Regions from separate parts of the Streptomyces sp. NPDC002580 genome, predicted to be linked through region 1. Evidence: riboswitches for the same ligand, from Rfam matches in the RefSeq annotation. Region 1 holds a riboswitch; each other region holds the start of a gene.
What was found. Region 1 has a riboswitch for cyclic di-AMP ahead of ACFYW7_RS34530 (NlpC/P60 family protein). Riboswitches for the same ligand answer to the same signal wherever they lie in the genome.
Positions count from the first base shown of each region.

Region 2: linked by a shared signal. The riboswitch ahead of ACFYW7_RS17220 (transglycosylase family protein) and the one ahead of ACFYW7_RS34530 (NlpC/P60 family protein) in region 1 are both predicted to bind cyclic di-AMP.
Region 3: linked by a shared signal. The riboswitch ahead of ACFYW7_RS33245 (M23 family metallopeptidase) and the one ahead of ACFYW7_RS34530 (NlpC/P60 family protein) in region 1 are both predicted to bind cyclic di-AMP.
Region 4: linked by a shared signal. The riboswitch ahead of ACFYW7_RS30605 (transglycosylase SLT domain-containing protein) and the one ahead of ACFYW7_RS34530 (NlpC/P60 family protein) in region 1 are both predicted to bind cyclic di-AMP.

Region 1 is NZ_JBIAQZ010000015.1:7,764-15,359, forward strand. Features, by position in the region: gene ACFYW7_RS34520 (NlpC/P60 family protein) at 1-765, opposite strand, end outside; gene ACFYW7_RS34525 (tellurite resistance/C4-dicarboxylate transporter family protein) at 1,377-2,363, opposite strand; gene ACFYW7_RS34530 (NlpC/P60 family protein) at 2,560-3,729, opposite strand; cyclic di-AMP (ydaO/yuaA leader) riboswitch at 3,737-3,908, opposite strand; gene pcrA (DNA helicase PcrA) at 4,368-6,854, shown strand; gene ACFYW7_RS34540 (M23 family metallopeptidase) at 6,977-7,596, opposite strand, start outside.
Region 2 is NZ_JBIAQZ010000005.1:96,597-104,192, reverse strand. Features, by position in the region: gene ACFYW7_RS17235 (globin domain-containing protein) at 1-20, opposite strand, end outside; gene ACFYW7_RS17230 (cytochrome P450) at 189-1,460, shown strand; gene ACFYW7_RS17225 (transglycosylase family protein) at 1,710-2,612, shown strand; cyclic di-AMP (ydaO/yuaA leader) riboswitch at 2,795-2,989, shown strand; gene ACFYW7_RS17220 (transglycosylase family protein) at 2,994-3,692, shown strand; gene eno (phosphopyruvate hydratase) at 4,044-5,330, shown strand; gene ACFYW7_RS17210 (septum formation initiator family protein) at 5,469-5,945, shown strand; gene ACFYW7_RS17205 (DUF501 domain-containing protein) at 5,985-6,611, shown strand; gene ACFYW7_RS17200 (exopolyphosphatase) at 6,608-7,549, shown strand.
Region 3 is NZ_JBIAQZ010000013.1:58,544-66,139, reverse strand. Features, by position in the region: gene ACFYW7_RS33260 (DNA topoisomerase (ATP-hydrolyzing) subunit A) at 1-2,283, opposite strand, end outside; gene ACFYW7_RS33255 (M16 family metallopeptidase) at 2,638-3,984, shown strand; gene ACFYW7_RS33250 (M16 family metallopeptidase) at 3,981-5,369, shown strand; cyclic di-AMP (ydaO/yuaA leader) riboswitch at 5,585-5,745, shown strand; gene ACFYW7_RS33245 (M23 family metallopeptidase) at 5,758-6,522, shown strand; gene ACFYW7_RS33240 (GntR family transcriptional regulator) at 6,720-7,415, shown strand.
Region 4 is NZ_JBIAQZ010000011.1:153,816-161,411, reverse strand. Features, by position in the region: gene ACFYW7_RS30625 (CHRD domain-containing protein) at 1-142, opposite strand, end outside; gene ACFYW7_RS30620 (hypothetical protein) at 382-921, shown strand; gene ACFYW7_RS30615 (polyprenyl synthetase family protein) at 1,242-2,252, opposite strand; partial or broken gene ACFYW7_RS30610 (CocE/NonD family hydrolase) at 2,677-4,228, shown strand; cyclic di-AMP (ydaO/yuaA leader) riboswitch at 4,673-4,833, shown strand; gene ACFYW7_RS30605 (transglycosylase SLT domain-containing protein) at 4,837-5,607, shown strand; gene ACFYW7_RS30600 (HAD family hydrolase) at 5,731-6,540, opposite strand; gene ACFYW7_RS30595 (hypothetical protein) at 6,888-7,596, shown strand, end outside.

The DNA of each region.
Region 1 (7,596 bases):
GGAGACGGCGGCCGCGGCCCGGGAGCTGGTGGACGCGGCGGCGGTACCGGAAGCGGCCGACGCGCCGGACGGCGCCGGGAGCGACTCCCGGGCCGAGGAGCGCGAGACGTGCTGCTGCTCGCCCGCGGCACCCCGCTCGGCGTACTGGGCGCGCTGCTCGGGGCTGAGCCGCGCCAGCAGCCTGCGTGCCGTGGAGAGCTTCTCGTTGATCGTCTTCTTCTGCTGCCTCAGTTCGGTCTGCCGCGACTTGAGCGAGGCGAGTTCGACGTGCGCGGCGCCGCGCAACTGCTCGATCTCCCGGAGCTCCCTGCGGACCCCGGCGACGGCCGAGGACTGCCGGCTGCCGACCCGCTCCGCCATCGCGGCGCCGTCCAGGTACCGGTCGGGGTCGTCGGACAGCGCGAGTTGTACCGCGGGGTCGAGTCCACCGCTGCGGTACTGCGCCGCCGCCATCGAACCCAGGGCGTCCCGCGCCGAGTTGAGCCGGTCCTGGCGGCGCGCGGCCTCGTCGCGGAGCGTCCCCAGGCGCGTCTCCGCCTTGTCGGCCTTCTCCTTGGCGCCGTTGTACTTCTCGGTGGCGGCCTCCGCCTCCTCGTACAACTTGTCGACCTTGGCCTTCACCTGCGTCGGGGACAGCTGGGGGTCGGCGTGGCCGATCCCGTCGAAGCCGGTCGCCGTCGCCGCGCCCGCGAGGGCGATGGTGACTGCTGTGCGGGCCGTGTTTCCACCGATCGAGCGCTGCTTGGTCCTGCGGTGCGCTGCCACGAGGGCCCACATCCTTCCGTACGACCGCCCTCGTGAGAGCGGTCAAGCGGTGACACGTCCGGCGGCGGCTCACACAGGGGGAGCGGGGCCGCCGCCGGACCTTCTCGGCGGTGGTGGCCGACTGCCGCCCCTGGCCCGGGCGGCGGTGGGGAGCCGGTCACCTGGGGGAGGACGTTAAACCTGGGAGCGCGGCGTTGGTAACGCCTTGTGCGGAACTGTCCGCATTGGATTGCCCGGCGACCTCATGTGACCGAGATTCCGGCCTTGCGCCGCCGGGTTCACGCAGAGTGATGACCGATGCGCCGAATCCCGGACGACCGGAGTGGCCCCGGTGCTATGGATGACACGAGAGGGACGGGTGGCGAGAGTGCACGGAGCGGACCGGGCGAATCGGGCGGGCGGGGTGAACGGGCGACCCTGGGGAACGAGGGGCGCGCGGGCATGACGGCCCGGCGGGAACGGGACGATCCCGGGAAACGTGGAGCGCTCGGGCAGGGCCGTCCGGCCGGCACGGGGACGGCGAAGCGGAACGGGGTCAAGAGGGACGGGGCCAAGAGGCACGGACCGGCGGGACCTCGCGGACCGGACGTTCGGGTGTGGGGGCGGGGGTGTCAGGCGCCTCGGCCCCGGGTCGCGGACCTGACGGCGAGAACGGCCCCCGCGGCGACCACGGCCCACGCCGCCACCGCGATCCACAGCAGGACCTGCCCCGGCCCCTCCAGCCAGGACACGTCGAGGGCGTCCGCCACCGACAGCGTCGCCACCGCCGTCATCCCCATGGGGAACGCGGTCGCCCAGCGCAGCACGTCGTAGCGCGGACGCGGCCACACGACCTCCGCGACGAGCAGCAGGCAGTACCAGAGGAGGTCCAGCGCGAGCAGGGCCCCGGTCGTGGCGCGCAGGACGCCCTGGTCGTCGTCGTTCCACAGGTACGGGTCCAGGTGGTGCGCGGCGACGAGTCCCGCCCCGGCCAGCGCCGAGATCGCCAGGGCCCCGCCGGCCACCCAGTGCTCCCCGGCGCCCCGCTTCACCTCCCACAGGTCGAAGTGCGCGAACGACACGCCGTAGAGCACGATGCCCAGCCAGAACAGCGCCAGCGCCGCGTGCGTGAGCCAGGCGGCGCCCACGGCCGGGCCGATCGCCGAGGCCAGGACGGAGAGTCCCTGGGTGGCCACGCAGACGAGGAACACGGCGCCCGTCATACGGCGCCGCCAGTTCCGTACGACGGCCAGGACCAGCACCGGCCAGAGCACGGCCGACAGCGCGAGCAGGGCCTCGGCGAGCACCTGCCGGCCCCGTACGGACAGCCCGGTGCCGAGCACGGTGGTCGCGGCGACGGCGGTGAGTCCGGCCGGGGTGCCGGCCTGCCGCACCCATCGCTCCCGGTCGCGGACCAGCCGGACGGAGAAGTCCGCGGCCAGCCCGAGCCAGGCGACGGACGCGAGGACCAGCGCGACACGGGAGAGTGCCTCGTGGCCGGTCAGGCGCAGCCCGACCGAGAGGATCCCGGTGGCCATGACGGCGGCCCCGGCGGCGGGCGACCGCCGCGCCCACCAGGCGCGGAGGGAGGGGTCCGGTACGGCCGGTGTGTCTGGCATGCGCCCGATGCTAGGGATCTCCGGCGCCGTTGCCGGTGGGGCACGCGCGCGGGGAGCGCGAAAACGCGGGGCGCCGGCGGGAGGGGCGCGCGCGGGCGAGGGGCGCGGACGGTGCGGCGGGGGCGCGGGGCACGGCGGCGCGGGCCTTTCGGTTCCACGCGCGCGTGCCCCGCGAGAGGCGTCGTTCGCGTCCGCTCTACGCCGGGCGCACCACGCTGTGGATCGCCGAGGTGCCGTCGTAGTAGATCGACTCCTCGCGGACGTACGCCCCCGGCTTCGGCGCGTGGATCATCATGCCGTTGCCGATGTACAGGCCCACGTGGCTGATGTCGTCGTAGAAGAAGACCAGGTCACCGGGTTGGGCGTCGGCCAGGGAGACCGTCGTGCCGGCCTTCACCTGGTCGTAGGTGACGCGCGGGAGACTGACGCCGGCGGCCTTCCAGACGGCCTGGGTCAGCCCCGAGCAGTCGTAGGAGTCCGGGCCGGTGGCACCCCAGACGTACGGTTTGCCGATCTGCGTGCGGGCGAAGGAGAGCGCCTTGGCCGCCTTCGCCGCGTACGAGGGGTCCGTGGCCGTGGAGCCGGACGTCGAACCTGAAGCCGGGCCGGAGGCCGAGCCGGCCGTGGAGTCCGGCGACTGCTGCCGGGCGGCCTCCTGCGCGGCGGCCTGCTGACGCGCCAGCTTCGCGGCCTCGGCCGTGGCCCGCTCCCGCTTCTTCTCCTCGATCGCGGCCAGCCGCGCCTTTTCCTCGGCGGTCAGCTTCGACAGGACGTCACGCGCCTCGGTGAGCTTGTGCTGCACCGTGGCCTTGGACGTCTTGAGCGCGTTCCGCGAGGCGGTCAGCGACCGCAGGCTCTCGGTGGCCTCCGTCCGCTTCCTGGCGGTGGCGGCCTGCTCCGTGGCGTAGTCGTCGACGGCCGCCTTCTGGCGGGTCGTCAGACGGCTCATCAGCTGGGTCTGGTCGAAGTAGTCCTGCGGGTCGTCGGCCAGCAGCAGGCTCGTGCTGTTGGGCGCGGCGGCGCCGGTGCGGTACTGGGCGGCGGCGAACGAACCCAGCTCCTCGCGCGCGGTGTTCAGCTTCTCGGTGCGCTCGGCGACGTCGTCGAGCAGGGTGTCGACGCGCTTCCGCTGCTTGGCCGTCTTCTCCCGGGTCGCGTTGTACTTGTCGGTGGCCGTCTCGGCCTGGTGGTAGAGGTCGTCGACCTTCTTCTGGACTTCTTCGAGGCTGGGCCTGGGTTCGGCGGCGGGGGCGGCGTTCGCCGTCTGGGAGAACAGGGCCATGGAGGCGAGAGCGGCCGTCGCGAGGGCCGGGGTCCGTATGCCGGCCCGCGTGCCCGTGCGACGCCCTGTGCGGTATGACGCCAAGAGAGGCGACTCCTTCCGTCATCCGCCTACCGGGTTAGCTGTCGGGTTCGGGCGGGTGGTTCCGGAAGGTTGCCCTACGGTCCTTGCCCCACAAGGCGGTTGGACCGATTCACCCCAAGGTCGGTGGGTCCCCGGCTCCGGCCGCCCCATGGACGTGCCGAACTCGGCGGAGGCCGCCCGGCCCGGCGAGGTTCGCCGGTTGCGGTCGAGCGGCCTTCCCGCACGCTAACCAACTGGTGTGGCCCGTGTGAAGGTTGATGTGCGATATGTCCGATACATTTTCGTGACCTTTTCCGCGCGTCCCGCCGTCCATGACGCATTCACGATGATCCGCGTGCCCGTCGGCGCCTTCGTGGCAGTGTGTCCCGAGCGGGCGGGCGACGGTTCGCGCCCGGGTGTCCGCCGGGGGGTGCGGGTGCGTGGGGGTTCCACCCCGGTGCCGACCCCGGCCGGCTGCGGGGTTCGGCCCCGGCGCCGACCCGGGGCCGGTTCGCCGCCGTCGCGGTGCGGACGCGTACGGTCACCGCCTCCGGTGTCGTCGGAGCGAGCCGGTCCGCCAGCGAGCCGCGTCATGACTTCCGGCCGAGTTTCCGGGGTGGCGGCGGGCTGTCAGTGGGGCGGCCTAGACTCGGAGAGCGATGAGCAGCCTCTTTGATGACAGCTTCCTGGCGGCCCTCCAGCCCTCCGCGGCTCACGAGGACGAACACCCGCCGCCGCCCGAGGACGATCACGTACCGGAGTCGGTTCCGGACGATCTGTTCGGCGGCAGGTTCGACGTGCCGCCGAACCGGGACGCGTACTACCGCGACGGCGCGCCCAGGCCCGCCGTGGACCCGGCGGCCCTGCTGGACGGCCTGAACGAGAACCAGCGCGCGGCCGTGGTGCACGCCGGCTCCCCGCTGCTCATCGTGGCCGGCGCGGGCTCCGGCAAGACCCGTGTGCTCACCCACCGGATCGCCCACCTGCTCGGCGAGCGCCACGTCCACCCCGGCCAGATCCTCGCGATCACCTTCACGAACAAGGCCGCGGGCGAGATGAAGGAGCGCGTCGAGGCGCTCGTGGGCCCGCGCGCCAACGCGATGTGGGTGATGACGTTCCACAGCGCCTGCGTCCGCATCCTGCGCCGCGAGAGCAAGAGGCTCGGCTTCACCTCGTCGTTCTCGATCTACGACGCCGCCGACTCCAAGCGGCTCATGGCGCTCGTCTGCCGTGATCTCGACCTCGACCCGAAGCGCTTCCCGCCGAAGTCGTTCAGCGCCAAGATCTCGAACCTGAAGAACGAGCTGATCGACGAGGAGGACTTCGCGGTCCAGGCCACCGACGGCTTCGAGAAGACCCTCGCCCAGGCCTACGCGATGTACCAGTCGCGGCTGCGCGAGGCCAACGCGCTCGACTTCGACGACCTGATCATGACCACGGTCAATCTCCTGCGTGCCTTCCCGGACGTGGCCGAGCACTACCACCGCCGGTTCCGGCACGTCCTGGTCGACGAGTACCAGGACACCAACCACGCGCAGTACGCGCTGGTCCGGGAACTCGTCGGCACCTCCGCCCACCCCGTGGACGTACCGTCCGGCGAGTTCGACCTGCTCCCCGCCGAGCTGTGCGTCGTGGGCGACGCCGACCAGTCGATCTACGCCTTCCGCGGCGCGACCATCCGCAACATCCTCCAGTTCGAGGAGGACTACCCGAGCGCGACCACGATCCTCCTGGAGCAGAACTACCGCTCCACCCAGACGATCCTGTCCGCCGCCAACGCGGTCATCGAGCGCAACGAATCCCGCCGCCCCAAGAACCTGTGGACCAACGCGGGCGCGGGCGCGAACATCACGGGCTACGTCGCGGACACCGAGCACGACGAGGCCCAGTTCGTCGCCGAGGAGATAGACCGTCTCACCGACGCGGGCGAGGCCAAGGCCGGCGACGTCGCGGTCTTCTACCGGACGAACGCGCAGTCCCGTGTCTTCGAGGAGATCTTCATCCGCGTCGGCCTGCCGTACAAGGTCGTCGGCGGAGTCCGTTTCTACGAGCGCAAAGAGGTCCGGGACGTCCTGGCCTACCTCAGGGTGCTGTCCAACCCCGAGGACTCGGTCCCGCTGCGCCGCATCCTGAACGTGCCCAAGCGCGGCATCGGCGACCGCGCCGAGGCGATGATCGACGCCCTCTCGCAGCGCGAGAAGATCAGCTTCGCGCAGGCGCTGCGCCGCGTCGACGAGGCCTACGGCATGGCCGCGCGCTCCACCAACGCGGTCAAGCGGTTCAACGTGCTCATGGAGGACCTCCGCACCATCGCCGAGTCCGGCGCGAGCCCGGCCACCGTGCTGGAGGCCGTCCTCGAACGCACCGGCTACCTGGCCGAGTTGCAGGCCTCCACCGACCCGCAGGACGAGACCCGGATCGAGAACCTCCAGGAACTCGCCGCCGTGGCACTGGAGTTCGAGCAGGAGACCGGTGAGGGCGAGGCCCCGGCCGGACTCTCCGCGTTCCTCGAGAGGGTCGCGCTCGTCGCCGACTCCGACCAGATCCCGGACGAGGAGGACGGCAACGGCGTCATCACCCTGATGACCCTGCACACCGCCAAGGGCCTCGAATTCCCGGTGGTCTTCCTGACCGGCATGGAGGACGGCGTCTTCCCGCACATGCGCGCCCTCGGACAGGTCAAGGAGCTGGAGGAGGAGCGGCGCCTGGCCTACGTCGGCATCACGCGCGCGCGGGAGCGGCTCTACCTCACCCGCTCGTCGATGCGCAGCGCCTGGGGGCAGCCCTCGTACAACCCGCCCTCGCGTTTCCTGGAGGAGATCCCGGCGGTCCATCTGGACTGGAAGCGCACCGGGGCGACGGTGCCCAGGGCTGCCGGCCCGGTCTCGGGAGTCGCCGCGTCCCTGTCGTCGTCGCGCTCGCGTTCCGCCGCCTCGGGGGCCTCCGGGTTCGCCACGCGACGCGGCGCCTCCGAGAAGCCGGTGGTCTCCCTGGCGGTCGGGGACCGGGTCACGCACGACCAGTTCGGCCTCGGCACCGTGGTCGGTGTGAAGGGGACGGGCGCGAACACGGAAGCTACGGTCGACTTCGGAGAGCCCAAGCCGAAGCGGCTGCTCCTGCGGTACGCGCCGGTCGAGAAGCTGTAGCGGGGGCCACCCGGTCACGGGAGATCCCCGGCCGCCGGAGGGCGCCGGGGATCGACGGCCGTTCGCCGCCGCATGCGGGGCGGATCAGAGGACGACCGTCGCCGCGAGGTGCGCGGTGCGGGTCAGGTGGGGTCCAGGCTGTGGCTGCGCAGCCACGGCAGCGGGTCGATCGCCGAACCGCCGGCCGGCCGGACCTCGAAGTGCAGGTGCGGGCCGGTCGAGTTGCCGGAGTTCCCCGAGAACGCGATCTGGTCACCGGCCTTCACGGTGGTGCCCGAGGGGACCTTGTACGTGGAGAGGTGGCAGTACCACGTCTCGGTGCCGTCCATCGCGGTCACGATCATCATGTTGCCGTACGCGCTGTTCCACTGCGTCCGCACGGTCCCGTCGGTCGCGGACATCACCGGAGTGCCGTACGAGACAGGGAAGTCGATGCCCGTGTGCACGGACATCCAGTTGATGCCTGCCTGGCCGTAGTAGGCGCTGAGGCCCTGCTGCGCCACCGGAAGGGCGAACTTCGGGCGCAGCCGCTCCTTGCGGGCCGCCTCCTCCGCCGCCTTCTTCTTCTCCGACACCTGCTGGGCCTTGAGGTCGATGCGTTCCTGCGTACGGCTCGCCCGGTCGGCGAAGTCGTCCGCGCCCGCGGAAAGGCTCCTGAGCTGGGTGTCCAGCTTGTTGTTGGCGGCCGACGGCTTCACCGCGGCCGTGTCGGAGGCGCTGGCCGTCGTGTCCCGCGTGTCGC
Region 2 (7,596 bases), on a different contig from region 1:
CTGAGTATTTCGGGGTCCACCGCGTGAATGTAGGGACGTGCCGAGCGGCCGGGTCAAACAGCCGGCCATGCCCGGACAGCCTGGGGCGAAGCGGGCGGAGGTGCTGCCCGTGGCCGTCGTGGGCCCGGGGGGTGTCCCGATCGCCGGTCGGCCGGGGAGTGCCGGGCCGCTGCGGATACCGTCGGGGAGTGACCGAGCACGAAGATCCCGCCAGCGCCGCCCCCGAACTCTTCACCTGGGAGTTCGCCACCGATCCCTACCCGGCGTACGCCTGGCTCAGGGAGCACGCGCCGGTGCACCGGACGCGGCTGCCCAGTGGGGTGGAGGCCTGGCTCGTGACGCGGTACGCGGACGCCAGGCAGACGCTCGCCGATCCCCGGTTGTCCAAAAATCCCGCGCATCACGACGAACCCGCGCACGCGAGGGGCAGGACCGGGATTCCCGGGGAGCGCAAGGCCGACCTGATGACGCATCTGCTGAACATCGATCCGCCGGACCACACCCGGCTGCGGCGGCTCGTCAGCAAGGCCTTCACACCGCGGCGGGTCAACGAGTTCGCGGCGCGGGTGCAGGAGTTGACGGATCAGCTCATCGACGGGTTCGCGGCCAGGGGGTCGGCCGATCTCATCCACGAGTTCGCGTTCCCGCTCCCCATCTACGCCATCTGCGACCTGCTCGGTGTCCCGCGCGAGGACCAGGACGACTTCCGGGACTGGGCGGGGATGATGATCCGGCACGGTGGCGGTCCGCGCGGCGGGGTCGCCCGGTCCGTCAAGAAGATGCGCGGGTATCTCGCCGAACTCATCCACCGCAAGCGCGAGGCGCTGACCGCGGTGCCCGAGCCCGGCGAGGACCTGATCTCCGGGCTCATCCGGGCCTCGGACCACGGTGAGCACCTCACGGAGAACGAGGCCGCCGCGATGGCCTTCATCCTTCTCTTCGCCGGTTTCGAGACCACGGTCAATCTCATCGGCAACGGGATGCACGCCCTGCTGACCCATCCCGGGCAGCGGGCCCGCCTCCAGGCCTCCCTCGCGGCCGGGGAGAGCGGGCTGCTCGAGACCGGTGTGGAGGAACTCCTGCGCTACGACGGGCCCGTGGAACTGGCCACCTGGCGGTTCGCGACGGAGGACGTGCGGATCGGCGGGCAGGTCATCTCGGCCGGTGATCCCGTGCTCGTGGTTCTCGCCGCCGCGGACCGGGACCCCGAACGGTTCGAGCGGCCGGACACGCTCGATCTCGCACGGAGTGACAATCAGCACGTGGGCTACGGGCACGGCATCCACTACTGCCTGGGTGCGCCGCTCGCCCGGCTGGAGGGGCAGACCGCCATCGGTACGCTCCTCAACCGCCTGCCCGACCTTCGGCTTGGGGTGGATTCGGCTGATCTGCGCTGGCGCGGAGGGCTGATTATGCGTGGATTGCGCACGCTTCCGGTGGAGTTCACCCCGGTCAAATAGGCCCTGAACGGCGCATCGGTGACCCTTCGACACCTTCGCCGAAGGATTTCTTCCGAATACCGGAAAGGGTGCCCTCGCGGCTACCGGAACGTGATGGTCCATCAATTTTGTGATCTTCACGTGATCTGTACTGCATCGACTTGTGACAAGTGATCGAGTGCGACTACGTTCACCCATCAACGCGACACCCGCACCGAGCACTTCGTGGGAGTCGTCGTAGTCACCCGCCGTCACGCGAAAGGTTTCCAGATGCTCTCCGGGAACGGCCGTCACCGTCGCCCTCGTCAGGCACCTGCTCTCATCGTCGCCGCGGGGGTGGCCGGATCGGCCATCGCCATTCCGCTGCTCGCGGCGTCGAGTGCCAGCGCGGCCGACGGGAACACCTGGGACCGGGTGGCGCAGTGCGAGAGCGGCGGTGCGTGGAGCTCCGACAGCGAGAACGGGTACTACGGCGGGCTTCAGCTGTCCCAGGACGACTGGGAGGCGCACGGCGGCCTCGAGTACGCCCCGCAGGCCGACCAGGCCAGCCGCTCGCAGCAGATAGCCGTCGCGGAGCGACTGCTCGACGACCGGGGCCTCGCGGCCTGGCCGACCTGCGGGCCGCTCTCCGGGCTCGGTACGAGCTCGGGTGACGTCCAGGTCGACACGGGTGTCGAGGGCGATGCCGGGAGCGAGTCGGGCGGATACGGGTCGTCCGGTCTGTCGACCGAGCCCGACTCGACCCCTTCCTATGGTTCGTCCGCTTCGGGTGACTCCTCGGACGCCACTCCGGAACCCAGTGCTTCGCAGAGCTCCGACAGCTCCGACAAGACGGCCACCGAAGGTGACAAGTCGGGCAAGTCGGGCAAGAAGGGCGCCTCTTCGGGGGCTTCCGACGACGAGAGCACCGGTGCCGGGCGGCACCGCGGCGACAGTGCCGCCGAGCGGGCGGCCGACAGCCGAGGCGATGTCGCCGTCGGTCGGCACGCCTCGCGCGACGTCCTCGACGACCTGTACGTCACGGACGGCCTCTCGGGTTCCTCCGACTCCCTTCTCCTCGACAGCGGATGGGGCAACCTGTCCACCGCCGACGAGGACGCCGCGGACGCCGGTCCCGGCCTCGTCGTGCCTGGTCGGAGCATCGCCGTCACCGTCGAAACGCTCCAGCAGTAGGGGGAGTTCGCGTCACGATTCGCCGTGGAATGTCCGGTTTGGCGGAAGTGAGAGATGGGTCTCAGAAGCCCTGATCGTCTTTGAAATTCCGCCGATCGACTGCTTACGGTCGGACCGCTCGCCACAGCGGGCCCCGACGATCGCAACGCCGAATCCTGCCAGCGGCCGTACGGGAACACTCGTCGCGTCAAGCGCCGTAGGCAGGAGCGGGGGACCCAAGGTAAGCGCCGCGTCCGGGAGTTGAGAGACACCCGGGGACGGCTTGGGGTTAAGCCGCGTGCCGGACGTCCTGGAGACCAGGACCGAGGGGACGCGGCCGGGCAACTCAACCGGCCCGAACCCGACAGCTCACCTCGCAGGCGTCGGTGAGGGGATCACTCCATGCTGTTTTCCGGCAAGGGCAAGCACCGCCGTCCGAACAAGGCCACCCGCGTCGCCACGCTCGCCGGCGTCACCGGCGTCGCCATCGCCGCCCCGCTGATGGCGGCCGGCAACGCCTCCGCGGCCACCGCCTCCGAGTGGGACGCCGTCGCCCAGTGCGAGGCCGGCGGCAACTGGTCGATCAACACCGGCAACGGCTACTACGGCGGCCTGCAGTTCTCGGCCTCCACGTGGGCCGCGTACGGCGGCACCGCCTACGCCGCCACCGCCGACCAGGCCTCGAAGTCGCAGCAGATCACCATCGGCGAGAAGGTCCTCGCCGGGCAGGGCAAGGGCGCCTGGCCGACCTGCGGCGTCGGCCTGTCGAGCGCCGCGTACACCGGTGGCACCTCGACCCCGTCGACCCCCTCCGGCTCCTCCTCGTCGAGCGCCTCGCAGGACACCGCCACCCGGACGACGGAGCAGCCCGTCTCCCGTTCCGCGGAGCGCCCGGCCGCGCAGAAGACCGTCACCACCCCGACCGGCAAGAAGGTCAAGAAGGGTGACGGCGAGTACAAGGTCGTCAAGGGTGACACCCTCAGCTCGATCGCCGAGAAGAAGCACGTCAAGGGCGGCTGGCAGAAGCTGTTCAAGCTGAACAAGGACATCGTCGCCGACGCCGACTTCATCTACCCGGGCCAGCAGCTGCACCTCGGCTGAGTGCCGCGGCGCGCCGGTCGGTGACGGTCGCTTTCGGCGGACGGCGACCACCTCCCCGGCGGCGCTCGGCCCTCTCCGGGCCGAGCGACAGCTCTCCCCTCCCTGGCCGGGCCTTTTTGGGAAAGGCCCGGTGAGGGCCCCCGTTCCCCCGGGCTCCCCGCTCCGGTGCGTTCTCCCCCGTACGCACCGGAGCGGGGTTTTTCATTTCTTCTTTGTTTAGTTCAGGAACAATATGTACTCTCAGTTCTGCCCGAGGGGTGGTCGATCGGCTGGCCGATCCCCCTGGGCCGGTTAGGCTCATCCCGCGGGGCTGCCGAGCCCCGCGTAATCGCGTCACATCCCAATAAGGAGATGCTCGTGCCGTCCATCGACGTCGTCGTAGCCCGGGAAATCCTGGACTCCCGAGGCAACCCCACGGTCGAGGTCGAGGTCGGCCTCGACGACGGCAGCACGGGTCGTGCCGCCGTTCCGTCCGGCGCTTCCACCGGCGCCTTCGAGGCCATCGAGCTCCGCGACGGTGACCCCAACCGCTACCTCGGCAAGGGTGTCGAGAAGGCCGTCCTCGCCGTCATCGAGCAGATCGGCCCGGAGCTCGTCGGCTACGACGCCACCGAGCAGCGCCTGATCGACCAGGCGATGTTCGACCTGGACGCCACCGACAACAAGGGCTCGCTCGGCGCCAACGCCATCCTCGGCGTCTCGCTCGCCGTCGCGCACGCCGCTTCCGAGGCGTCCGACCTCCCGCTCTTCCGCTACCTGGGCGGCCCGAACGCGCACCTGCTGCCCGTTCCGATGATGAACATCCTGAACGGCGGGTCGCACGCCGACTCGAACGTGGACATCCAGGAGTTCATGATCGCCCCGATCGGCGCGGAGTCCTTCTCCGAGGCGCTGCGCTGGGGCGCCGAGGTCTACCACACCCTCAAGAAGGTGCTGAAGACCAAGGGCCTGTCCACCGGCCTCGGCGACGAGGGCGGCTTCGCCCCGAACCTGGAGTCGAACCGCGCCGCGCTGGACCTCATCCTCGAGGCCATCAAGCAGGCCGGTTACGTCCCCGGCGAGCAGATCGCGCTCGCGCTCGACGTCGCCGCGTCCGAGTTCTACAAGGACGGCAAGTACGAGTTCGAGGGCAAGTCCCGCTCGGCCGCCGAGATGACCGAGTACTACGAGGAGCTCGTCTCCGCGTACCCGCTCGTCTCCATCGAGGACCCGCTGTACGAGGACGACTGGGCCGGCTGGAAGGTCATCACCGACAAGCTGGGCGACAAGGTCCAGATCGTCGGCGACGACCTCTTCGTCACCAACCCGGAGCGTCTGGCCCGCGGCATCGAGGAGGGCTCCGCGAACGCCCTGCTCGTCAAGGTGAACCAGATCGGCTCGCTGACCGAGACGCTGGACGCCGTCGAGATGGCCCAGCGCAACGGCTTCAAGTGCATGATGTCCCACCGCTCCGGCGAGACCGAGGACGTCACCATCGCCGACCTCGCCGTCGCCGTGAACTGCGGTCAGATCAAGACCGGCGCCCCGGCCCGCTCGGACCGCGTCGCCAAGTACAACCAGCTGCTGCGCATCGAGGAGATCCTCGACGACGCCGCGGTGTACGCCGGCCGCAGCGCGTTCCCCCGCTTCAAGGGCTGAGCCGCAAGGCCCGGGCGCTGAGCCGAGAGGCTCGGGAAGCGTCGTCCCTACGTCCCCGTACCCGGTCCCGTACCGTGTGCGGGGACGTACGCACGTGACGGCCCGCACCGACGGGCCAGTACTGGGGAGGCGGGACTCATGGCCGTGAAGGACCGGGACCGGTTCTCCACCTCGACCAGGCTGAAGCTGCTCGGTGAGCAGACCGCGGCCCGCGTCTACCGCTCCCAGACCAAACGGCAGGCCCGCCGCTCCCGGCTGACCGGCCGGGCCGCGCTGCTGGCCCTCGTCCTGTGCTCCCTGATCGTCGCCCTCGCGTACCCGATGCGGCAGTACGTCTCCCAGCGCGCCCAGGTCGCCGATGTGGAGCGGCAGCGGGAGCAGGCCCGGCAGCGGGTCGAGCAGCTGCGCGACCTCAAGGCGCGCTGGCAGGACGACGCGTACGCGAAGCAGCAGATCCGGCAACGGCTGCACTATGTGATGCCGGGTGAGACCGGTTTCGTCGCGATCGACCCGGACGCGGCGAAGCAGTCCCGCGCCGGCCGGGGCGCGGCCGACCGACCCTGGTACACCAATGTCTGGGACGGCGTGGACAAATCCGACGCCGCCGACCAGTGACGACCCATGAACTGACCAGAAAGACACGTGACTCACGGCATGGAAACGGCACCGCCCACCACCCCGCGCACCGAGCCCACCGACGCCGACGTCGAGGCCTTCAAGCAGCAGCTCGGCCGGCCGCCGCGCGGGCTGCGCGCGATCGTGCACCGCTGCCCCTGCGGACAGCCGGACGTGGTGGAGACGGCCCCCCGCCTCCCCGACGGGACGCCGTTCCCGACCACGTACTACCTGACGTGCCCCCGGGCCGCGTCGGCGATCGGGACGCTGGAGGCCAACGGGGTCATGAAGGAGATGACCGAACGGCTGGCCACCGATCCCGAGCTGGCCGCGGCCTACCGCGCCGCCCACGAGGACTACATCGCGCGCCGTGACGCCATCGAGGTGCTGGTGGGCTTCCCGAGCGCGGGCGGCATGCCGGACCGGGTGAAGTGCCTGCACGTCCTGGTCGGCCACTCGCTGGCCGCGGGACCGGGCGTCAACCCGCTCGGCGACGAGGCCATCGCGATGCTGCCGGAGTGGTGGCGCAAGGGGGCGTGCGTGACGCTCCCCGCGGCGGACGGCCCGAAGGGCGGGGCGGAGGGCTCCGGTGACCCGGCGGACGCCGCGGATGCCGCGGACGCCGCGGACTCGGCTCGGGACGGCGCGCGGGAAGAGGACCGGTGACGCGGGTCGCCGCCGTCGACTGCGGTACGAACTCGATCCGGCTCCTCGTCGCGGACGCGTACCCGGAGACGGGGGAACTCGTCGAGCTGGACCGCCGGATGACCATCGTGCGGCTCGGTCAGGGCGTCGACCGGACGGGGCGGCTCGCCCCCGAGGCCCTGGAGCGGACGTTCGCCGCGTGCCGCGAGTACGCGGCGGTCGTCAAGGAGCACGGCGCCGAGCGGCTGCGTTTCGTGGCCACCTCGGCCTCCCGGGACGCGGAGAACCGGGACGACTTCGTGCGCGGGGTGCTGGACGTCCTCGGCGTCGAGCCGGAGGTCATCACCGGCGACCAGGAGGCCGAGTTCTCCTTCACCGGCGCGACCAAGGAACTGACCGGGCGTGACGACCTCGCCAGGCCCTACCTGGTGGTGGACATCGGCGGCGGTTCGACCGAGTTCGTCGTCGGCGCCGACCGGGTGCGCGCGGCACGCTCCGTGGACATCGGCTGCGTACGGATGACGGAACGCCACCTCGTGCGCGACGGCGCCGTGTCCGACCCGCCCACGGTCGAGCAGATCGCGGCCATGCGCGCCGACATCGGGGCGGCCCTCGACCTCGCCGGGGAGACGGTTCCGCTGCGCGAGGCGCGCACGCTGGTGGGGCTGGCCGGCTCGGTCACCACGATCGCGGCGATCGCGCTGGAGCTCGACGCGTACGACTCCGCGAGGATCCACCACTCCCGGGTCTCCCTGGAGCGGGTCCGCGAGATCACCGAGTCGCTGCTGCGCTCCACCCACGCCGAGCGCGCGGCGATTCCCTCGATGCATCCGGGCCGGGTGGACGTGATCGGGGCGGGTGCTCTCGTGCTGCTCTCGATCATGGAACGGACCGGGGCCCGGGAGGTCGTGGTCAGCGAGCACGACATCCTCGACGGGATCGCCTGGTCGGTGGCCTAGGTCTCCTTTGCTACTGGTCAGTAGCATCGGCTGAGCAGGTCGGATAA
Region 3 (7,596 bases), on a different contig from region 1:
GCGCACACCGCCCGTGGCGCGGCCCTTGCGCGGGTACTGGTCGAAGGGGGTGAGCTTGGCCGTGGTCTGGACGGAGTCGTCCAGGGTCCCCCGTGAGCCCGCCACGGTGAACACGACCGCGTCGACCGCCGGGTCGACGGCCGTGAAGGAGATCACCTTCGCGCCCTCGGTCAGCTTGACGCCCGCCATGCCGCCCGCGGCGCGCCCCTGCGGGCGAACCTGCGAGGCCTGGAAGCGCAGCAGTTGGGCGTCGTCCGTGATGAAGACCAGGTCCTCCTCGCCGGTGCGCAGCTCGATCGCGCCGACGATCCGGTCGCCGTCCTTGAGGGTGATGACCTCCAACTCCTCCTTGTTCGAGGGGTAGTCGGGCACCACACGTTTCACGACACCCTGCGCCGTGCCGATGGCCAGGCCCGGTGACGCCTCGTCGAGTGTCGCCAGGCAGATCACCGTCTCGTCGGGCTCCAGGGCGGACAGGAACTCCGAGACCGGAGCGCCCCCGGAGAGATTGGGGGCCGACACCGTCTCGGGCAGTTGCGGGAGGTCGATCACGTTCAGGCGGAGGAGGCGGCCCAGGGACGTCACGGCGCCGATCTCACCGCGTGCCGTGGAGCGCACCGCGGAGACGATCACGTCGTGCTTGGTGCGCTTGGCGTCGGTGTCCTCCCCGAAGGGGTCGGCGGTCGCCGTACGCGCCAGCAGGCCCGTCGAGGACAGCAGGACCCGGCACGGGTCGTCGGCGACCTGGAGAGAGACGGTCGCGGCGGGGCTGCCCGCGGACTCCAGGAGCACCGTGCGCCGGTCGGTGCCGAACTTCTTGGCCACCGCGGCCAGTTCGCCCGAGACCAGCTTGCGCAGCTCCGCGTCCGAATCCAGGATGCCGGTCAGCTCGTCGATCTCGCCGTTGAGCCGGTCGCGCTCCGACTCCAGCTCGATCCGGTCGAACCTGGTGAGGCGGCGCAGCGGCGTGTCCAGGATGTACTGCGTCTGGATCTCGGAGAGCGAGAAGTGCTCGATCAGGCGTTCCTTGGCCTGAGCCGAGTTGTCGCTGGAGCGGATGAGGCGGATGACCTCGTCGATGTCCAGGAGGGCGACGAGGAGACCCTCGACCAGGTGCAGCCGGTCGCGCTTCTTGCCGCGGCGGAACTCGCTGCGACGGCGCACGACGGTGAAGCGGTGGTCGAGGTAGACCTCCAGCAGCTCCTTGAGGCCCAGGGTGAGCGGCTGACCGTCCACCAGCGCCACGTTGTTGATGCCGAAGGACTCCTCCATCGGCGTCAGCTTGTAGAGCTGTTCGAGGACCGCCTCCGGCACGAAGCCGTTCTTGACCTCAATGACCAGGCGCAGTCCGTGCGAACGGTCGGTGAGGTCCTTGACGTCGGCGATGCCCTGGAGCTTCTTCGAACCGACCAGGTCCTTGATCTTGGCGATCACCTTCTCCGGGCCGACGGTGAAGGGCAGCTCGGTGACGACGAGGCCCTTGCGGCGCGCCGTGACGTCCTCCACCGACACCGTGGCGCGGATCTTGAAGGTGCCGCGGCCGTTCTCGTAGGCGTCCCTGATCCCGGAGAGGCCGACGATCCGGCCGCCGGTGGGCAGGTCGGGGCCCGGCACGTGCCGCATCAGCGTCTCGAGGTCGGCGCCCGGGTACCGGATGAGGTGGCGCGCGGCGGCGATGACCTCGCCGAGGTTGTGCGGCGGCATGTTGGTGGCCATGCCGACGGCGATCCCCGAGGAGCCGTTGACCAGGAGGTTCGGGAAGGCGGCCGGGAGGGCCACAGGCTCCCGCTCCTGGCCGTCGTAGTTGGGCGTGAAGTCGACCGTGTCCTCGTCGATCGACTCGGTCATCAACGACGTCGCGTCGGCCATCCGGGCTTCGGTGTAACGCATCGCGGCCGGCGGGTCGTCGTTGCCGAGCGAGCCGAAGTTGCCGTGGCCGTCGACCAGGGGCACCCGCATGGAGAAGGGCTGCGCGAGCCGCACCAGGGCGTCGTAGATCGACGCGTCACCGTGCGGGTGGAGCTTACCCATGACCTCGCCGACGACGCGGGCGCACTTCACGTAGCCGCGGTCGGGGCGCAGGCCCATCTCGTTCATCTGGTACACGATGCGACGGTGCACCGGCTTGAGGCCGTCGCGGGCGTCCGGCAGGGCTCGCGAGTAGATGACCGAGTACGCGTATTCGAGGAAGGAGCCCTGCATCTCGTCCACGACGTCGATGTCGAGGATCTTCTCCTCGTACGAGTCGTCGGGCGGCGGGGTCTTCGTGCTGCGGCGGGCCATCGCTGCTGCGGCTCCTTCACAGTCTCTGCCGGGGCATGAGCGGGTTCTGACGCGCACCATTGTGGACCGCCCCACTGACAACGTGGACCGCGACCCGTCCGTAGCGCCTCCGAGGGACGCTCCACGGGCGCCGCGGAGACCGCTTCCGAACGGCCCTCGGGCCCGGTGCCCGGCGGCCCCGGGGCCTCTGCGCGGTGGTGCTCGGAGGGTTCTCGGCAATATGTCAGGGACACGTGCAAGTCTCGCTCTCGGCGTACGAGGTGCGGGAACTTCGCCAGCTGTCCGCACGCTTGCATACAGTGGCAGGACCGACAGGAATGACGCAGTTCCGCGATCGAAGGGACGTACATGCCCATGGGTCACACGGCCACAGCTGAGGCAGGCTCCGGCGGCCTGACAGCGACCGAGCACCGCCTGGCCAACGGCCTGCGCGTGGTGCTCTCCGAGGACCATCTGACCCCGGTCGCGGCGGTGTGCCTCTGGTACGACGTCGGCTCGCGCCACGAGGTCAAGGGCCGGACCGGACTCGCCCACCTCTTCGAGCACCTGATGTTCCAGGGCTCCGGACAGGTGCACGGCAACGGTCACTTCGAACTCGTCCAGGGGGCCGGCGGCTCCCTCAACGGCACGACGAGCTTCGAGCGCACCAACTACTTCGAGACCATGCCGACCCATCAGCTGGAGCTCGCCCTCTGGCTGGAGGCCGACCGCATGGGTTCGCTGCTCGCGGCGCTGGACGACGAGTCCATGGAGAACCAGCGCGACGTCGTCAAGAACGAGCGCCGGCAGCGGTACGACAACGTCCCGTACGGCACCGCGTTCGAGAAGCTGACCGCGCTCTCGTACCCCGAGGGCCACCCGTACCACCACACGCCGATCGGGTCGATGGCGGACCTGGACGCGGCCACCCTGGAGGACGCCCGCGCGTTCTTCCGCACCTACTACGCGCCCAACAACGCGGTTCTGTCGGTCGTCGGGGACATCGATCCGGAGCAGACGCTGGCCTGGGTCGAGAAGTACTTCGGCTCCATCCCCGGGCACGACGGCAAGCCCGCGCCGCGCGACGGCTCGCTGCCCGACACCATCGGTGAGCAGCTGCGCGAGGTCGTCGAGGAAGAGGTCCCGGCGCGCGCCCTGATGGCCGCCTACCGGCTCCCGGAGGACGGCACGCGCGCGGCCGACGCGGCCGATCTGGCGCTGACCGTGCTCGGCGGCGGTGAGTCCTCCCGGCTCTACAACCGGCTGGTGCGCCGCGACCGTACGGCCGTCGCGGCAGGCTTCGGTCTGCTGCGGCTCGCCGGAGCGCCCTCCCTGGGGTGGCTGGACGTGAAGACGTCCGGTGACGTCGAGGTCCCGGTCATCGAGGCGGCCGTCGACGAGGAGCTCGCCCGGTTCGCCGCGGAGGGTCCCACGGCCGAGGAGATGGAGCGCGCGCAGGCCCAGTTGGAGCGCGAGTGGCTGGACCGGCTCGGCACCGTCGCCGGCCGCGCCGACGAACTGTGCCGGTACGCCGTCCTGTTCGGCGACCCCCAGCTCGCCCTGACCGCCGTGCAGCGTGTCCTGGACGTCACCGCGAAGGAGGTCCAGGAGATCGCCAAGGCTCGCCTGCGGCCCGACAACCGCGCGGTGCTCGTCTACGAGCCCACCGCCACCGAAGCCACCGACGCCGCTGACGAGACCGACGAGGAGGCGGCGAAGTGACCGAGCTCGCCCCCATGGACTTCCACCCGCAGCCCCAGGCCGGCCAGCCCAAGCCTTGGGCGTTCCCGGCCCCCCAGCGCGGCACCCTGGACAACGGTCTGACCGTGCTGCGCTGCCATCGCCCCGGTCAGCAGGTGGTGGCCGTCGAGGTGATCCTCGCAGCGCCCCTGGAGGCCGAGCCGGCGGGTCTGGACGGCATCGCCACGATCATGGCGCGGGCCTTCTCCGAGGGCACCGACAACCACTCGGCCGAGGACTTCGCCGCGGAGCTGGAGCGCTGCGGGGCCACGCTCGACGCGCACGCCGACCACCCCGGCGTACGTCTGTCCCTCGAAGTGCCCGTCTCGCGTCTGGCCAAGGCGCTCGGCCTGCTCTCCGACGCCCTGCGGGCACCCGCGTTCGCGGACAGCGAGGTCGAGCGGCTGGTGCGCAACCGGCTGGACGAGATCCCGCACGAGACGGCCAACCCGGCCCGTCGTGCCGGCAAGGAGCTCTCCAAGGAACTGTTCCCGGCGAGCGCGCGTATGTCGCGTCCGCGCCAGGGCAGCGAGGAGACCGTCCAGAAGATCGACTCCACGGCCGTACGCGCCTTCTACGAGAGGCACGTACGCCCCGCCACGGCCACCGCCGTCGTCGTGGGCGACCTGACCGGTGTCGATCTCGACGAGCTGCTCGGCGACACGCTCGGCTCCTGGACCGGTTCGCCCGCCGAGCCGCGTCCGGTGCCGCCGGTGAGCGCAGACGACACAGGCCGCGTGATCATCGTCGACCGCCCCGGCGCGGTCCAGACGCAGATCCTCATCGGGCGGGTCGGCGCCGACCGGCACGACCGTGTGTGGCCCGCGCAGGTGCTGGGCACCTACTGCCTCGGCGGCACGCTCACCTCCCGCCTGGACCGCGTCCTGCGCGAGGAGAAGGGCTACACCTACGGAGTGCGGGCCTTCGGCCAGGTCCTGCGCGCCGCGCCGGACGGCACCGGCGTCGCGATGCTCGCCATCAGCGGCTCCGTGGACACCCCGAACACCGGTCCGGCGCTCGACGACCTGTGGAAGGTGCTGCGCACCCTCGCGGCCGAGGGGCTGACCGACGCCGAGCGGGACGTCGCCGTGCAGAACCTGGTGGGGGTGGCGCCGCTCAAGTTCGAGACCGCTGCGGCTGTCGCGAGCACGCTCGCGGACCAGGTCGAGCAGTACCTGCCGGACGACTACCAGGCGACGCTGTATCAGCAGCTGGCCGCCACCGGCACCGTGGAGGCCACCGCCGCCGCCGTGAGCGCCTTCCCGACGGACCGTCTGGTGACCGTCCTGGTGGGCGACGCCGCGCAGATCGCGGAGCCCGTCAAGGCTCTCGGGATCGGTGAAGTCAGCGTGGTGACGGCCGAGTAGGGCCCGCGCGACCCGAGGGGCCCAGGTGACGTATGAGTCACCTGGGCCCCTTATTTTTCGGCCACCGCCCCCAAGATGTCCGCATTGGTACGGAGGTTGCCTTTCTGTCGTGTGGGATGCGCTACAAAAACCGTGATCTGTTTGTTGTTCGAAAGACACCGCGTTTAGCTTCGTTCCGACTGTTCGTCATGCAGTGCGCCGCGCCCGCGGCAACCGGACAGTCATCGCCGAGTCCCCGCATGGCGCGAGCCAGGGGAGCCGGGGACCCATACGTAGTCCCTGGGGTGAATCGGACGCCCTCCCCGGAGGGGGTCCGTAGGAGACCTTCCTGCTCCGAACCCGTCAGCTAACCCGGTAGGCGAGAGGGAAGGAAAGGATCAGCCCCTACATGGCGTTCTCCTGTGGCACCGGCAAGCACCGTCGTCCTGGCCGGACGCACAGCACCACCACGAGCGCCGTCGGCGTCGCGGCCCTCACCACCACCGGCGTCATCGGGACCCTGGCCGCTCCCGCGTTCGCCGCGGAGTCCCCCGTCGAGCGGACCGGGCTGACCCAGGCCGTCACCATCGGCGACTCGGTCGCGGACCAGATCGACGCCCAGGCGTTCGCGCAGCGGCTGGCCGCCGACGAGGCCGCCGCCCGGCAGCAGGCCATGCAGGAAGCCCGAAAGAACGCCGCCGAACAGGCGGCGAAGGCCCGCGCGGACAAGGAGCGCGCCGCCCGCGAGGCCGAGCGCAAGCGCCTGAACACCTTCGTCATGCCGATCAGCGGTTCGTACGTCTCCACCGGCTACGAGGCCACCAGCAGCCTCTGGTCCTCCGGCAGCCACACCGGCGTCGACTTCCACGCCGGACTCGGTACCCCGGTCCACGCGGTGGGTGCCGGCACGATCGTCACGACCGGTGACGGTGGCGCCTACGGCAATCAAGTCGTGATCAAGATGCACGACGGCACGTACACCATGTACGGCCACCTGTCGTCCATCGGTGTCTCCGTGGGCCAGACGGTCACTCCGGGACAGCAGATCGGACTGTCCGGGGACACCGGCAACACCACCGGACCGCACCTCCACTTCGAGGCTCGTACGACCGCCGAGTACGGCTCGGACATGAACCCGGTCGCGTACCTGCGCTCGCACGGCGTCAACCTCTGACGACCGCTTCGCCGCTTCTTCACCGCTTTCGATGCCCCGGCTCACCGAGCCGGGGCATCGTCGTTTCCGGAGTCGGTCTGTCCAAAAAATATCCATGGATTCAGGCCTGCCATCGGAAATTCCCGCCCGCTGCAATAGAGTCGCTGAACAAGCGTCAATCGATGGCGTTTCGCGGGGATTAAAGCGGAGGTCCGGTCATGCGTATTCCGGCGCACTCGGTATGCACGGCGATCCGTGACGACATCGTCGCCGGTGTCTACGAGCGTGGCGGCCGGCTGACCGAGGAACTGCTCGCGCGGCGCTACGGCGTCTCGCGCGTCCCCGTGCGCGAGGCGCTGCGCACGCTGGAGGCCGAGGGCTTCGTGGTCACCCGCCGGCACGCGGGCGCGTGCGTCGCGGAACCCACCGAGCAGGAGGCCGCGGACCTCCTGGAGATGCGCGTGCTGCTGGAACCGCTGGGCGCCGCGAAGGCCGCCCAGCGGCGCACCGAGGCCCACCTCAAGGTGCTCCGGGGTCTGGTCAGGCTGGGCCAGGAGCGTTCCAGGAGAGGGCACAGCGAGGATCTGCGCTCGCTGGGAGGCTGGTTCCACGAGACGCTCGCCCAGGCCTCCGGAAGCCCAGCGCTGACCTCCACGCTCGCCCAGCTGCGGCACAAGATCGCCTGGATGTACGCGGTGGAGGCGCCCGCCGACCCCGCGGCGTCCTGGGCGGAGCACGGAGGCATCGTGGACGCGGTCGCCCGCGGCGACGGTGAGCGGGCCCGTGCGATCACGGCCCTGCACGCCGAGCGTGCGACGTCCGCGCACCGGCTCCGCTTTCCGGGCGGGGGAGACCGGGCGGAACGTGTGAGAAGTTCGCAACATCCCGTAAACATGACGGGTCAGCGGCATTAACAAGGGCGCCGTATACAAAGAGATATTCGACCGGGGGCTTATTCCGCATGCCCTTTTGTCTGCGCTCCGGGAATTCCGGCGCGCTATTTTCGTGGCCGATACGCGAACGTTCGCGCGTGTCGAGGGCGGAATTCAAGGGCGGGGCACGGAAAACGGCTGAGCCGCGGCGCCCCCGGGCGGG
Region 4 (7,596 bases), on a different contig from region 1:
GGCTCGCACCGCTCTTCCCGCCGCGGCCGCCGTGGTCGGCGGCGACCGCCGGGACGACTGCGGCGACGACACCTGCCGCCGCCGCGACACCGGCCAGGATCAGGCTCTTGCGACGCGCCGTGAACGTGGCGTTAGATCCCATGATTCTGTTTTCTCCCCGTACGCGGCCGACGCCCCCTGCGTCAGCTTCTGCGCAGGGGTACGGGCCCGACCCGACCCCGAACTCAATCCAGGGAAAGTGGCGCCGGTCACATTCTCAGAACCAATCAAATCAGGCGCCTATTCGAGCAAAAAGTGGCGTGAATCCGTACTAAGGGGTGGCAGCAGCGATCGGCATCGCCCGGTACTCCAGGGTGACGGATCGAGGATCGAGGAATCGCCATGCCCGGCAAGGGACACATCGCGGGATACGCCGCCACGGGCGCCGCCCTCCTGGCACTCACCCTCTCCGGATGCGGAGGGGGCGGAAGCGGGAACGGGGGCGGCTCCCCGCCGAGCACCGGCTCCACGGGATCGGCGTCGGCCACGCTGACCACCGCCGAGGTCGGGAAGCTGGGCACGGTCGTGACGGACGGCAAGGGATTCGTCCTGTACCGCTTCGACGCGGACTCGGCCGATCCGACCGAGGTCAGCTGTTACGACACCTGCGCCAAGGTCTGGCCGGCGGCCACGGCCCCGGGCACCGTGACGACGAAGGGGATCGACAAGAACCTGGTCTCCACGGTGGAACGCGCCGACGGCGGAACCCAACTGACCCTCGCCGGCTGGCCTCTCTACCGCTACGCCGAGGACGGGAAGCCGAAGGAGGCGCACGGCCAGGGAGTCGACGGGACGTGGTTCGCCGTGTCACCGACCGGAGCGAAGATCACCACACCGGCGCCGGCGTCGACCTCCCCGACCACGGGAGGCGGGGGCTACTGACCGGCAGATCCCCTCTCGCCCGCCGCCAGACGCGGACACGGCTCTTACCGGCCCAGGCGCCCACGGACCCGGTCCGCCGCGCCCCGCTCGAGCGGGCGCCGATGTCATCAGCCCCCGGCACACGACGACGGTCCCGTTCCGCCCGGCACTCCACGGACCCGGTCCGGCCCGGCCTGCGGCCACCGCGAGGCCGGTCCCACCCGACCCGTCACACCGCAAGGCCGGTCCCCCTCGAACCCGCGCGGCCCGAGGTCGGACCCACCCGAACCCGCACACCCCGAGGCCGGTCCCGTCCGGCGCCGTACGCCGTCAGGCCGGTATCAGCCCGCCCGGTGCACCACGGCGTCCACCAGCTCGACCAGGGCGGCCTTCGCGTCGCACTCGCGCAGCGGGGCCAGCGCGGCCCGCGCGTCCTCCGCGTACCGCACGGTGTCCCGGCGCGCCTGCTCCAGCGCCGGATGCTCCCGCAGCCGGGCCAGCGCCTCCGCGTGCCGCGCGTCGTCCGTCAGGTCGGAGTCCAGCAGCTCGCACAGCGCGATGTCCTCGGCGAGTCCCAGCCGCTCCGCGCGCTCGCGCAGCCGCAGCACCGGGAGCGTGGGGATGCCCTCGCGCAGATCGGTCCCCGGCGTCTTCCCGGACTCGTGCGAGTCGGACGCGATGTCGAGGACGTCGTCCGCGAGCTGGAAGGCGACGCCCAGCCGCTCGCCGTACTGCGTCAGCACGTCCACGACGGTCTCGTCGGCGCCCGACATCATCGCCCCGAACCGGCACGCGACGGCGACCAGCGAACCGGTCTTTCCGCTGAGCACGTCGAGGTAGTGATCGACCGGGTCGCGCCCGTCGCGCGGCCCCGCGGTCTCCAGGATCTGCCCGGTGACGAGCCGCTCGAACGCCTCGGCCTGGATCCGGACGGCCTCGGGCCCGAGGTCGGCCAGGATGTACGAGGCACGGGCGAACAGGAAGTCACCGGTCAGGACGGCGAGCGAGTTGCCCCAGCGGGTGTTGGCGCTCTCCACCCCGCGCCGCACCTCCGCCTCGTCCATGACGTCGTCGTGGTACAGCGTGGCGAGATGGGTCAGCTCGACGACGACGGCCGAGGGCACGACACCCGGCGCGTAGGGGTCACCGAACTGCGCGGCGAGCATCACGAGCAGCGGCCGGAACCGCTTCCCGCCGGCCCGCACGAGATGCTGGGCGGCTTCCGTGATGAAGGGGACCTCGCTCTTGGTGGCTTCGAGCAAGCCCTCCTCGACAGCCGCCAATCCGGCCTGGACATCGGCTTCGAGAGCCTGGTCCCGCACGCTCAGCCCGAACGGCCCGACGACGGTCACGAGAGGTTCTCCTGTCTGCTGACGATCACATGGCGAACTCGGTCGATGACACGGTTTGTCGATGTGTCGCTGCCATCACTCAAGTCAGCGTATCCGGTCACGTTTCGATCACCACGAGCGCCCACCGTCCCCTGGCCGACTTCGCTCCGCCAGCAGGTATACGGGAGTACACCCGTAAGGCACACGAGATGTACCTGCCCGCCCCAACGACGAGTACCCCGACGCGCGGGCACATGCGGATCACCGGCGGTATGTTCATGATCAGTAGATTTGGACCGGTGTCCGACGCCCCACGGAGAAGTCCCCGGAAGGGCTGACCGCGTCCCGCAGCCCCGCCGGAACGAGCCAGGCCCGCCCGCGCCCCTCCTCTCCTCTCTTCCCCGGCCGCGCCACACGATGCACCCCGTCCTCCGAGGTGACGCCCATGCGTATCCGTACGTCCTTCCCCACGAGATCACTCACGAGGACGTCCTCGTCCCCCTCTCGGACGGCACCCGTCTGTACGCCAGGATCTGGCCTCCGCTGACCGAGGACCCCGTACCGGCCGGCGCTCCTGGAGTACCACCCGCATCGCCCGACCGACGGGACGGCCCCGCGCGACCGGCAGCGGCACCCCTGGTACGCCGGTCATGGTTACGCCTCCGTCCGCGTGGACACGCGCGGGTACGGCAACTCGGAGGGCGCGCCGACGGACGGGTGCTCGGAGACCGAGCCGGCCGACGGCGTGGAAGTGATCGGCTGGCCGGCCGACCGGTCCTGGTGCACCGGCAGGGTCGGCATGTTCGGGATCGCCTGGGGCGGCTGCGACTCCCTCCGCATCGCCGCTCCCGCGCCCGAGCCGCCAGGAGACGCTGCGCTGGTGGGACCACCGGCTCCGGGAAGAGGACACCGGCGCGCTCTCCGCTCCTCTCCTGCGTTCGTACGTGATGGACGCGCACCCCCCGGCGGCCGTGCACGGGGACCTTGCGGGCCGCCGGGTCGGCGGCCCGGCCTGGCCCTCGCCCTCGGTGACCCAGGTCGCGTACGCGCTCCAGGGTGCCCCGGTGCCGGTGCGGTCCCCTCAGCACACGGGGATCGACGCGGGCCGCCTCCTCCCCTCCGGCGACGACGCCGACCTGCCGCCGGACCAGCGGGAGGAGGACGCCCGGTCGGCCTGCTTCGAGTTCGCGGTGCCGGCGGAGACCTGGGTGCTGGGCCGCCCTCGGGTCTCACTGCGGCTGACGTCCGGCCCACCCGGGGGCCAGGTGATCGCCCGCCTGTGCGACGTGGCCCCGGACGGAGCGTCCACCCTCGTCACCCGCGGCGCCCTGAACCTGTCGGCCCGCCGGGACCGCGACCGGACGGTCCCCTGGAGTCCGGGCACCACGGAGAACGTGATGTTCGACCTGTCCGCCATCGGCTACGCGTTCCCGGCGGGCCACCGCATCCGGCTGAGCGTCTCCTCGGCGTACTGGCCCTGGATCTGGCCGCGGCCGGGCTCGGCGGCGGGCTTCACCCTCGAACCGATCGGCAGCACCCTCGAACTCCCCTTACGGACAAGGGCGTCGGACCCGTCCATCACGTTCGGGGAACCGGAGGAGGCGGAGCCCCTCGGCGCGACCGACTCCGAGACGCTGGACGAACCGCGCCCGCGGCGCCTGGTTTTGCGCGACGTGGCCGCGGGCACCTGGCGCCTCGAGGCGAACCCGCGCCACGGCGGCACCCGCGTGCATCCCGACGGCCTCGAACACACGGAGGACGCGCGGGAGACGTACACGATCGACGAGTCGGACCCGTCGTCCGCCCGCGCCCGCTCGACCTGGTCGATCCGGCTGCACCGCCCGGACCTGCCGTGGGACGCCCGCGTCGAGACGACCTCCGCCATCAGGTGCGACGCGCGGGACTTCGTCCTGTCCGACGAGCTCGTCCGCAAGGACGGCGACGAGGTCGTCTTCCACCGGACCCGGGAGAAGAGGACCCCGCGCACGGCCGGCTGACAGAACCGGACGAACAGGGCTTACGGGTAAGGGAGTTCCCTCTCGTCGCCCCCTCGGCGCACGACGTCACCCGCCCTGGTCCGACCCTGCCACGCGCCCCGCGGCCCGCACCCCTCCGCAAGGGGCTCGCCGGGCGCCTTGAGGCGTCCCGACACCCCACCCCCAAGGGCGCAATGCCCGACTTGCCCGGCATGCCGCGTTGATGACCCTCGACCTCGTGAGTTGAGTCACCCGCGAACCGGTCCGCCGCCTCGCACCCCTCCCCCGCCAACCCGTTCACCAAAGGCAAGTTGAGGATTCAATTCCGCCTTAATCGGACGTTTCCCCCTGGCTCTAAACAGGCGAAATAGATCTTCAAAGCCAAATCTGGCCTTGTTCCGGACATGTGCTCTCGCATACGTTTCCGTCGATCCCGGGCGGATCGCCGAATCCTGCCGCCGCCCGGAAACCCACCCACCCACGCACGGCAGGAGCGGGGGAACCACAGGTAAGCCGCCGATCCGGACACACCGGACCGGCTGGGGTGAAGCCGCGCCCGAAAACGCGGCCGGGCATCTCCCGCCCGAACCCGACAGCTCACCTCGCAGGCGTCGGAGAGGACACCAGTCATGCCCGCACGAGGCAAGCACCGCCACACGAAGTCCAACATCATCACTCGGGGCATGATCGCCGCCGGTACGGGTGGCATAGCCCTCGCCCTCCCGCTCGTGAGCGCGACCGGCGCCCACGCGGCCACCCCGGCGCAGGCCCCCCAGGTCACCAAGGCCGCGAAGACCGCGGTGGTCCCCAACGTCCAGCTCATCACCTACAAGGTGGTCGCGGGTGACACCCTCTCCAAGGTGGCGCAGAAGCACCCCGAGAGCGGCGGCTGGAAGAAGCTGTACCAGGCGAACCGCGCCGTCATCGGCGACAACCCCGCGTTGATCAGCCCGGGCCTGAAGCTGACCGTGGGCACGAAGACGCTGAAGCCGACGGCCGCGGGCACGACGGCGAAGGCCACCCCGGCAGTCGCCAAGAAGGCCGCGACGACGGCCGTCCAGGCCTCCGCCAAGACGTACACGAACGACCTCGACGGCTGGATCAAGCACTCGCTGGACATCATGGCCCAGCACGGCATCCCGGGCAGCTACGACGGCATCCACCGCAACGTGATGCGCGAGTCGTCCGGCAACCCGCTCGCCATCAACAACTGGGACTCCAACGCCGTCGCGGGCACCCCCTCCAAGGGCCTGCTCCAGGTCATCGACCCCACGTTCCGGGCCTTCCACGTCCCCGGCACGTCGATGGACCCCTACGACCCGGTCGCGAACATCACCGCGGCCTGCAACTACGCGGCCAAGACCTACGGCTCCATCGACAACGTCAACGGCGCCTACTGATCACACCGCGGCACCGATCGCACCCGCACCCGTCGGCGGCCCGTACCCGGGCCCGCCGACGGGTGCGTCGTCGTGGGCGCCGCACGCCGACTCGCCGGCGTCGGGCCCCTCGGCCGACGACCCCTAGAAGCCGAAGAGGCGCTCCAGGACGACCGCGATCCCGTCGTCCTCGTTCGACAGCGTGACCTCGTCGGCCACCGCCTTCAGTTCCGGATGGGCGTTGGCCATCGCCACGCCACGGGCGGCCCAGTCGAACATCGGGATGTCGTTGGGCATGTCTCCGAAGGCGAGCGTCGCCGAGGGGCTGAGCCCCAGATGCGCCGCCGCCAGAGCGAGGCCCGTCGCCTTGGTCACCCCGCATGGCTGGAGTTCGACGGTGCCGGGCCCGGACATCGTGACCGTCGCGAGCGAGCCGACCACTCCTCGCGCCGCCGACGCCAACTCGTCGTCGGACAACAAGGGGTGACGGAGCAGCACCTTGCTGATCGGCTCCGACCAGAGGTCGTCCCGCCGCCGCACCCGCACCGCCGGCAGGGTCGGATGCGGCATCACGTACCCCGGCTCGATGAGCGTCAGCCCGTCCACGCCGTCCTGGTCGACCGCCGCGTACAGCATCCCGACCTCCGCCTCGATCTTGCCGAGCGCCGTCTCCGCCAGTTCCCTGTCCAGGGTCACCGACCAGAGCATCCGGTCCGCCCCGGCGTCGTACAGCTGCGCCCCCTGTCCGCACACCGCCAGTCCCTCACCGCCGAGTTCGTCGAGCAGCGGTCGCACGCGCGGCGCGGGGCGGCCCGTCACCACGAGGTGCCGGGCACCCGCCTGGGCCACCTTCGCCAACGCGGCCCGCGACCGGTCGGAGAGAGTGTCGTCGCCGCGCAGCAGCGTTCCGTCCAGGTCAGTGGCGATGAGTGAATATGCAGTCGGAGCGGCCATGATCCGAAGAATACGGATCGAACGACACATGGGCCCGGCGTGAACCGGACGACGTCCGGTATCCCGTCAGCAACGCCGTTCACCGTACGGTGGTAAGCGCGTTGCGACCGCTTCGGATCACGCACCGTCCGCTTCCGCCCACACCGACTTTCCCGCACACGACCGACCACAACACCTCAACACCGCCCGGTGACAGGCGAACTCGGCGGCCGCCAGCCCTCGACGCCGGCCCAGCGTGACCGCCGAGACCGGCCCGCGACGGGAATCGCCCGCCACTTTCCACAAGTCATGGGAAAAACATGCCACTTGAGCCTTCCGCGACGCGGCCTCCGCTTGCCTCCGGCGCGGTGACCCCGTTCCGGCGCCATCTCCGCTCCGCCGCCGAAGCCGTGATCCGGCGCTTTCCGGAATCCCTGCGCCCGGAGATCTACGCCCTCTCCTTCCGGATCTGGCGGATCGACGGCGACGAGCGCCACCCGTACGTGGCCATCGGCTACAACACCGAGTCCCGGTACGAGCGGGAGAGCTACCCCGAGGACCCGGGCGAGGCCCGCTGGAACTACGCCCTGTGGCTGCTCGACGGCTTCGAGACCCTGGGCAACGTCCCGGAGGACCCGGCGGGAAGTCCCTTGTACGGGGAGGAGGTCAGGGAACTGGGCATCTGGTTCGACGGTGAATACGACTTCCTGACCATGGATCTCCCGGAGGAAGAGGAGGAAGAACTGGACGCCCTGTCCGACCTCCTCCGCCTCCACTTCTCCGACGCCGTCATCGACCTCGCCCGCCACCTGCACGCCGACGGTCTGCTCACCGAGATCTTCGGCCGCGACCTGCCCGTCGTCGTCTTCGACATGGACAGCCCCGGATGGGAGATCGAGGCCACCAGGGCCGCCAACCCGCCCGAGTCCGTAGCGGACTTCATGGCCTGGCAACAGGGAGCCGTCTACGAGAGCGCGCCGAGGACGGAGGAGTTCCTCCTCCGCCTCGACGCGGAGTGGCTCGACTACTTCCGCGCCATGGCCGACGTCCTCGTGACCCGCTTCGGCATCTCCCGCG